4 regions of the Guyparkeria sp. genome follow, and region 1 is predicted to be linked to each of the others. Evidence: predicted binding sites of a transcription regulator. Region 1 holds the regulator's gene; each other region holds the start of a gene.

Region 1 (2,198 bases):
CAGACGGACTGCCAGTCGAACAGGCATGCAGTTTCCCTGAGAACATGTCGTTAAAACAGTCTGTTGTCGGAGGCTTTTCATGGCAGGCATGAAGGCAGGCCTGGAGCTGAGGATGGGCCAGTCCCTGGCCATGACGCCTCAACTGCAGCAGTCCATTCGTCTCCTGCAGTTGTCGACCGTCGAACTGACCCTCGAGATCCAGCAGGCTCTCGACAGCAACCCGCTGCTCGAGGTGGCCGAGGATTCGGATCCCACCGAAGCGGAGTCCGAGGAAACGTCCCCGACCGAACAGGACCCGGGCGCCAAGGCCGGCGAGGCCTTGCTGGAGGATCGCCAGGACAAGCCGGCCGACGAGAACCTGGTGGTCGACTCCTCCTGGGACGACTACTACGAGCCCGATGGCGGCACCGCCCTGAGCGCCTCCGCTCCCGGTGACGGCGACTACGACCCGTTCGCCACCCAATCCACCGGCGAGGAGGACTTGCGCGACCACCTGCTCAGCCAGGTACACCTCGCCTCGCTGTCCGAGACCGACCGGCAGATCGCCACGGCACTGATCGAGTCCATCGATCCGGCCGGCTACCTGCAGGAGTCGCTGGAGGAAATCGCCGCGCTAGTCCGCGAGGATATTCCCGAAGTCGAGATCGACGAGATCGAAGCGATGCTGCACTACATCCAGCACCTCGACCCGACCGGCGTCGGCGCGCGCTCGCTCAACGAGTGCCTGTTGCTGCAGATCGATCAGGAACACGGCGACGACCCTGCCGTGGCCAATGCCCGGGCCCTCCTCGAGGGAGACCACCTGGAGGCCATCGCCCGCCGAGATCTGCCCCAGGTGACCCGCAGCCTCGGCATCGATCGCGAGGCGCTGGAGGCCGCCCTTCGCCTGATCCAGGGTCTGGATCCACGTCCCGGCCTGTCCATCGGCGAGACCCAGGCCGACTACGTCAAGCCCGACGTGATCGTGACCCACCTCGAGGACGGCTGGCATGTCGACCTCAACCCCGAGATCGCCCCTCGCCTGCGGGTCAACCAGACCTATGCCGGCCTGATCGACCGCTCCAGCCGGGGCGATGACGCCACCTACATCCGCAACCACCTTCAAGAGGCTCGCTGGTTCATCAAGAGCCTGCGCAGCCGCAACGAGACGCTGCTCAACGTCGCCCGCGAGATCGTCCGTCGGCAAATGGACTTCCTCGAACAGGGCGAAATCGCCATGAAGCCGATGGTGCTGCGCGAAATTGCCGAGACCCTCGACCTGCACGAGTCCACGGTCAGCCGCGTCACGACGCAGAAATACATGCTCACGCCCCGCGGCGTGTTCGAGTTCAAGTACTTCTTCTCCAGCCACGTCGGTACCAGTGACGGCGGGGAATGCTCCTCTACCGCCATCCGCGCACGCATCAAGAAGCTTGTGGAGGATGAAAATCCGCGCAAGCCCTTGAGTGACGCGAAGATTGCAACCATGCTTGGAGAAGAAGGGATCGATGTGGCCCGACGCACGATCGCCAAATACCGCGAAGCAATGGGCATTGCTTCATCCACTGACCGCAAGCGACTGATATAGCCGCACAACACGGGAGTTGCTCATGCAAATAGACATCACCGGTCATCACGTCGATGTCACCGAGGCCATGAAGAGCCACGTTCACGACAAGTTCACGCGTCTCGAGCGCCACTTCGACAAGCTGGTCGACATTCACGTCATCCTGACCGTCGAGCGCAAGGAGCTGCAAAAGGCCGAAGCGAACCTGTTTGTCAGCGGTCAGGACATGCACGCTGAAGCCATCACCGACGACATGTACGCCTCCATCGACGCGATGGTGAACAAGCTCGATCGCCAGATCGTCAAGCACAAGGAAAAGCTCACGAGCCATCGTTGAGCGTCACGGGCGACCTGCCTGACAGGTCGCCTTGTTCCCATCGGGAGCGCCTCGATCTCGCCTTCGAGAAACCCCGCTTCGACATGCGTATCCCTCGCCCGACCCTACCCTTTCAGTCCGACTGGCCGGCGTGGTATTGCAGACCGGACACAAAACGCTATGATGCGCGCCGACCCGACATTTTCCCGTAGCGACCCACGAGCGATCCTCGTGAACCGTCGACCGACAGAGTGACGCATGAATACTGCCGAGCTGTTCCCGATCCATCACATACGGATCGATGAGCTGTACCAGAGCCGCAAGCGCGTACTGGAG
Region 2 (2,198 bases), on a different contig from region 1:
GGCCTTCGGCAACGTCACCGACGTCGAGGCCTGGCTGGAGGTCTTCCGCATCAACAGTATCGCGCCGATGCTCATCATGCAGGCCTTCGCCGAGCAGGTGGCGCGCAGTGACGAGAAAAAGATCGGCATTCTCTCGAGCAAGGTCGGCTCGATGGGTGACAACGGTTCCGGCGGCGGCTACATCTACCGGTCGAGCAAGGCGGCGGTCAACGCAGTCATCAAGAGCGCCTCGATCGACCTCGAGCCGCGCGGCATCAATGTGGTCGCCCTGCACCCGGGCTGGGTACTTACCGACATGGGCGGGCCCAACGCCGAGATCAGCACCGCCCAGAGCGCCGAGGGGTTGCGCCGCAACATGGCCGGACTGACCGAGGCGGATCGCGGGCGGTTCATCGACATCGACGGTACGACGATTCCCTGGTAGGGAAACAGCCGGCAGCCCGCCTCGCCGGCGGGCGACATGCAGGGCTTGTGGCAATAAACGGGAATGGTTATCGTTACCATCCGCATTGCCAGACCGCAGGGAGAAAGGCCATGCAGCTACTGCACCACTACGGGGAGACGGCCGACCAGCTTGCCGTCGTCTCCACGGATGGCGAGCGGGAGATCGCCCGGTTCCGCTACGAGGAACTCGACGGCCTCATCGCCGACGGCAAGCTCTCGACTGCCGAACTGTTCGATCGCCAGCCGGACGGCCGAGCTGCCCTGTGTCGGCGGCTGGCCCTGCTCGCCTGCGCCCGGGCATGCCGCCACGGCATGGCCTGCCTGGCATTCGATTGTCCGCATCACCCGGCGTATCGGCCCGGCACTCCCGTGACCCCCGACCGTAGCCGCAGCAAATGAACCATATTGGTGCATTATGAATGTCGCACGCACACCTAGGGTGCAGGCGCGAGATACATCCGACCCTCCCGCCCACGTTCTGCTTTCGGGAGGATGCAGCACCGTCACCGGACCGGACCGGCACTCGCCACGTGATATCAGCAACTTGCCGAAGGGCAGCGAGCCGGTTGCTCCCGGGGCACCTCACACCACCTCACGAGACCCGCGACCCTCAAACCCGGCACGGTTCCTGCTTTAGTTGCACCAGACCGGGCTTGAGCGGATCATGTCGGCAACTGTCGAGCGATTACCCGCCCGTCGCATTCGAGATTTATCGTTACCGGAGGATTCCATGTCCAACGCGACCAACAAAGTCATGACCATGATGGAAGAAAACGGCGTCAAGTTCGTCGACTTCCGCTTCACCGACACGCTGGGCAAGCAGCAGCACGTCACCTACCCGGCAAGCCAGATCGACGAGGACAGCTTCGAGGACGGCGTGATGTTCGACGGCTCCTCGATCGCCGGCTGGAAGGGCATCAACGCCTCGGACATGATCCTCATGCCGGACCCGGAGTCGGCCAACATCGATCCGTTCTCCGAGGAAACCACCCTGATCGTGATCTGCGACATCATCGAGCCGGACACCATGCAGGGTTACAACCGTGACCCGCGCTCGGTCGCCCGCCGCGCCGAGGCCTACATCCAGTCGTCCGGCCTGGCCGACGCGGCGCTGTTCGGCCCGGAGAACGAGTTCTTCGTCTTCGACGACGTGCGCTGGGGCGCCGACCTGTCCGGCTCGTTCGTCAAGGTCGACTCCAAGGAAGCGGTCTGGAACGCCGAGCGCGTCTACGACGACGGCAACATGGGTCACCGCCCGGGCCTGAAGGGTGGCTACTTCCCGGTTCCGCCGGTCGACTCCCTGCACGACCTCCGCCAGGCGATGTGCCTGGTGCTCGAGGAGATGGGCCAGGAGGTCGAGGTACACCACCACGAGGTCGCTACCGCCGGCCAGTGCGAGATCGGCGTCGCGTTCAACACGCTGGTCAAGAAGGCCGACGAGGTGCAGGACCTCAAGTACGTGATCCACAACGTGGCCCACGCCTACGGCAAGACCGTCACCTTCATGCCCAAGCCGATCGTCGGCGACAACGGGTCGGGCATGCACGTCCACCAGTCGATGACCAAGGACGGCAAGAACATCTTCTCCGGCGACGGCTACGCGGGCCTCTCCGAGACGGCGCTGTACTACATCGGCGGCATCATCAAGCACGCCCGTGCGCTCAACGCCTTCTGCAACCCGTCGACCAACAGCTACAAGCGCCTGGTCCCGGGCTTCGAGGCACCGGTCAAGCTGGCCTACTCCAGCCGCAACC
Region 3 (2,198 bases), on a different contig from region 1:
CAAGGGGGTGGCCGTGATCGGCCCGCGCGGCGAGGCGTTTTCCGCCGAGTCCATCCGTGGTCGGCAGGTGCAGCGCGAATTCATGCAGACCCTGCGCGAATCCGGCGTGGCGACCGGCGGGCCGGCGCCGCTCGGGCCGAAAGACAAGCAGGCCTTCGCCAGTGCGCTCGAGCGCTGGCTGAACCAGTACCAACGAGAGCAAGGCGAGAAAAAGGCATGACCCTTCGACAGATCGTCCTGGATACCGAAACCACCGGCATGCCGGTCGAGGAAGGCCACCGGCTGATCGAGATCGGCGCGGTCGAACTGGTCGACCGGCGCCTGACGCACCGCAACTACCATCAGTACCTCAACCCGGAGCGGGGAGTGGATGCCGGGGCCTTCGCCGTTCACGGACTCTCCAACGACTTTCTGGAGAACAAGCCGCGTTTCGCCGAGGTGGTCGACGAGTTCCTCGAGTACGTCCGCGGCGCGGAGCTGGTGATTCACAACGCCGAGTTCGACGTCGGCTTCATCGACGCCGAGCTCAAGCGCCTCGGCTACCCGGGGCTGGCCGAGCACGTCGATCTCGTCACCGACTCGCTCGCCATCGCGCGCGAGAAGCATCCCGGCCAGCGCAACAGCCTCGACGCACTCTGCCGCCGCTACCAGATCGACAATTCCGACCGGACCCTGCACGGGGCGCTGCTCGACTCGGAGATCCTGGCAGACGTTTATCTCGCACTGACCGGCGGGCAGTGGGACCTGTCCTTCGACAACCCGGCGGAGACGGCTACCGCCGGACAGGCCGCCCTGGGCACCATTCCCGTCGATCGCCCGCGACTGCGGGTGATCGCTGCGAACGACAGCGAGCGGAGCGCACACGAGGAATGGGTGGAACGTCTGAGCGAGGTCAACGAGGCCTTCCGCTGGCCGGGTACGGAGCGCACGGCGGACTGAACCGTTAACCGGGCGGGGCGTTTCAAGTGGAATCGGGCGAATGGTATGGTTGAACATACCGGTTCGCGGCTTGTCACGATTCCTTGTTACCATTCGCCCCGATACCGGCAGTCCCGGGGTCACTCGATCGCGAGACCCCGGTCGCGTGCCATGTTCACCAGGAACGGAAGGCGGCCTTGACTGAATACATTCTCATCCTGATCAGCACCATCCTGGTCAACAACTTTGTGCTGGTGAAGTTCCTCGGCCTGTGTCCGTTTCTCGGCGTGTCCAACAAGGTCGAGACGGCCATTGGCATGTCGCTGGCGACTACTTTCGTGCTCACGCTCTCGGCGATCGCCAGCTACGTCACGCACGCCTGGCTGCTGGTGCCGCTGGGACTGGAGTACCTGCGTACGATTACCTTCATCGTGGTGATCGCGGTGGTGGTCAACTTCACCGAGATGATGGTGCGCAAGACAAGCCCGCTGCTGCATAACGTGCTGGGCATCTACCTGCCGCTGATCACTACCAACTGCGCCGTGCTGGGCGTGGCCCTGCTCAATGTGCAGGAGGCCAACAGCTTCGTCGCCTCGGCACTGTACGGCTTCGGGGCGTCGGTGGGTTTCTCGATGGTGCTGATCCTGTTCTCGGCGCTGCGTGAGCGCCTGGCCGCTGCCGACGTGCCGGCGGCCTTCGAGGGCGTGCCGATCGCCCTGGTCACGGCCGGGCTGATGGCACTGGGTTTCATGGGCTTTGCCGGCATGGTGACGATCTGATGTGGATGGCGATTCTTCTTGCCGTGGGTCTGGCGGTGCTCTTCGGGGTGCTGCTGGGCATCGCCGCGCAGCTCTTTCGCGTGGAGGGCAATCCGCTCGCCGACCGGATCGACGAGCTGTTGCCACAGACCCAGTGTGGCCAGTGTGGCTATCCGGGTTGCCGACCCTACGCCGAGGCCATCGCGAAAGGCGAGGCCGACATCAATCGCTGCCCGCCGGGTGGCGAGTCGACCATCCGTAACCTCGCCGAACTGCTGGACGTGGAATTCAAGCCGCTGGACGACGACCTGGAGGTCCAGGAGGTCAAGAAGCTCGCCGTCATCGACGAGGAAGTCTGCATCGGCTGCACCAAGTGCATCCAGGCCTGCCCGGTCGACGCGATCCTCGGTGCCGCCAAGCAGATGCACACCGTGATCGAGGCCGAGTGCACCGGTTGCGAGCTCTGCGTCGAGCCCTGCCCGGTGGACTGTATCGACATGGTGCCCGTCGAGGAAGGCGTGG
Region 4 (2,198 bases), on a different contig from region 1:
GCCGAGGCGGGAACTCGAATCCCGAGGAAAGAATGGCGGCACGTACGCGGTCGCGGCTTTCGCGCACCGCCGTTTCCGGCAGGCCGACCAGGGTGAAGGCCGGCAGGCCGGCGGAGACATGTGCCTCGACGGTCACCAGCGGGGCGCTGATACCGAGCAGGGCACGACTGTGGATCTTGGCGATTGGCATGTCCGTATGCCTCGCAATGGAAGTTGGATCGGGGCATGGCGCCCCGGCCGTCAGCTGGAAAGGTCGCCTTCCTCGGGATAGCTCTTGTGCGGATGGCGTCCCTCGAGCTGCGCTTCGAGGTCGCTTACCCGCTGGTCGAGGGCCTCGAGCTTGGCCCGCGTGCGTGCCAGCACCTGGGTCTGGACGTCGAATTCCTCGCGGGTGACCAGATCCATGCGGGAAAAGCCGTTGCTCACGGCCTGCCGCACGGCCTTCTCGAATTCCTGCTTGCCTTCGCGCAGGCTCTCGGGCATGGCCTGCTCGATGCGCTGGGAGATCTCTTCAATCGTGTTCGTGATGGACATCTCGTTACCTCTGCCTGTGGGGTCACCGGGTGGTCCGCGCCGACCGCCAGTCGAACCACGGGCCGATCGAAACCTGATTGTTGGTGATACCCGACGAGTATGCAACTGCGGGTCAAGGTTCTCGTCGTGCCGGTAGCCAGGGCCGGAGGGGGCAACGCGTCGCTCGGGGTCTGCACCATAGGGGAGCGGACCGGGCGAGACGCGGCCCCATTTTGGGGAGAGGCCTGCGGAGTCGGTTGAAGCAATCGACTTGATGTCTTCACAAGGTACTGAAGTAAAAAGGAAAAAACAAATTGGCACGGCCGATGCAGAACAGGGGCTGAACCCTAACGTTCACCTCATGGAGCAAGACAAATGAAAAAGACCCTCATCGCGACCAGTATCGCTTCGGCCGTCAGCCTGTCGGCCCTCACCCTTCCCTCCGTGGCCGCCGCAGAGGTTTCCGCAAATGTCGGCGTCGTGTCCAACTACTTCTTCCGCGGCATTACGCAGACCGACGACAGCGCGGCCGTTCAGGGCGGCCTCGACTACGGGCACGAGTCCGGCTTCTACGCCGGCACCTGGGCGTCTACCGTCGACTTCGGCGATGGAACCAGCTACGAGCTCGACCTGTATGCCGGGTATGGCGGCAGCATCGGTGCACTCGGTTACGACGTCGGCTACATCTACTACGCCTATCCGGACGGGGACGATCTCGACTTCGGCGAGATCTACGGCTCGCTCTCCTACAGCTACCTCACCGCCGGGCTGGCCTACACGGTCAACTCGCAGGCCAGCGGCGAGAGTGCCTTCGACACCGGCGACATCTATTACTACGCCGGCGTGGACGTGCCTTTCGGCGAGTCGGGCTACAGCGGCAGCCTGTACTACGGCTACTACACTTTCGATGCTGACAGTTCGACCAACGAACTGGATTACGGCCACTGGAGTGCCGGGCTGTCGAAGGATGCCGGAGACTTCGGTTCCTTCGGCCTCAACCTGGAAATGGCTGATGTCGACGAAAACCACGGTTTCGGCGATCCCAACTCCGACGATCTGAAGCTCTGGATCAGCTGGTCCAAGTCGTTCTGACCGCCCATCACGGACAACCGGGCCGGTGACCGGCCCGCATCCGAGGAGAGACCCATGAAACTGATTACGGCAATCATCAAGCCCTTCAAGCTCGACGACGTGCGCGAGGCGCTGGGCACGGTGGGCGTGAAGGGCATCACCATGACCGAGGTCAAGGGCTTCGGTCGCCAGAAGGGCCACACCGAGCTCTACCGGGGCGCAGAGTACGTGGTCGACTTCCTGCCCAAGGTCAAGCTGGAAATGGTCGTCGACGACAACCTGGCCGACCAGGTGATCGAGGTGGTCACCAACGCGGCGAGCACCGGCAAGATCGGCGATGGCAAGATCTTCGTCTCGCCGATCGAGGAAGCCATTCGCATCCGTACCGGCGAGACCGGCGCGGACGCCCTTTAAGCGGAGGATTACACCGTGGAAACTCAAGTCATCGAACTGGGCTATGCCCTCGATACGTTCTACTTCCTGATCGCGGGTGCCTTCGTCATGTGGATGGCGGCGGGCTTCACCATGCTCGAGGCGGGACTGGTGCGCTCAAAGAGCACCGTCGAGATCCTGACCAAGAACATCGCGCTGTTCTCGATCGCCTGCGTGATGTA

What was found. Region 1 encodes sigma-54, which starts transcription at its own class of promoters, with help from an activator protein. Its sites were predicted from a motif close to TGGCANGNTNCNTGCTT; they were not measured.
Region 2: the regulator sigma-54 is predicted to act here: its motif matches at 1,062-1,078, upstream of glnA (glutamate--ammonia ligase).
Region 3: the regulator sigma-54 is predicted to act here: its motif matches at 1,011-1,027, upstream of rsxA (electron transport complex subunit RsxA).
Region 4: the regulator sigma-54 is predicted to act here: its motif matches at 829-845, upstream of ACESL5_RS03260 (TorF family putative porin).

The regions. Positions count from the first base shown of each region.
Region 1 covers NZ_JAWLBP010000006.1:43,393-45,590, forward strand. Annotated here, with positions in the region: gene ACESL5_RS02305 (RNA polymerase factor sigma-54) at 89-1,567, shown strand; gene hpf (ribosome hibernation-promoting factor, HPF/YfiA family) at 1,590-1,883, shown strand; gene ACESL5_RS02315 (PTS sugar transporter subunit IIA) at 2,121-2,198, shown strand, end outside.
Region 2 covers NZ_JAWLBP010000020.1:3,868-6,065, reverse strand. Annotated here, with positions in the region: gene ACESL5_RS04755 (SDR family oxidoreductase) at 1-424, shown strand, start outside; gene ACESL5_RS04750 (hypothetical protein) at 535-843, shown strand; gene glnA (glutamate--ammonia ligase) at 1,199-2,198, shown strand, end outside.
Region 3 covers NZ_JAWLBP010000027.1:11,372-13,569, reverse strand. Annotated here, with positions in the region: gene ACESL5_RS05825 (YaiI/YqxD family protein) at 1-220, shown strand, start outside; gene dnaQ (DNA polymerase III subunit epsilon) at 217-939, shown strand; gene rsxA (electron transport complex subunit RsxA) at 1,116-1,697, shown strand; gene rsxB (electron transport complex subunit RsxB) at 1,697-2,198, shown strand, end outside.
Region 4 covers NZ_JAWLBP010000011.1:25,626-27,823, forward strand. Annotated here, with positions in the region: gene ACESL5_RS03250 (YifB family Mg chelatase-like AAA ATPase) at 1-190, opposite strand, end outside; gene ubiK (ubiquinone biosynthesis accessory factor UbiK) at 241-534, opposite strand; gene ACESL5_RS03260 (TorF family putative porin) at 889-1,605, shown strand; gene ACESL5_RS03265 (P-II family nitrogen regulator) at 1,660-1,998, shown strand; gene ACESL5_RS03270 (ammonium transporter) at 2,014-2,198, shown strand, end outside.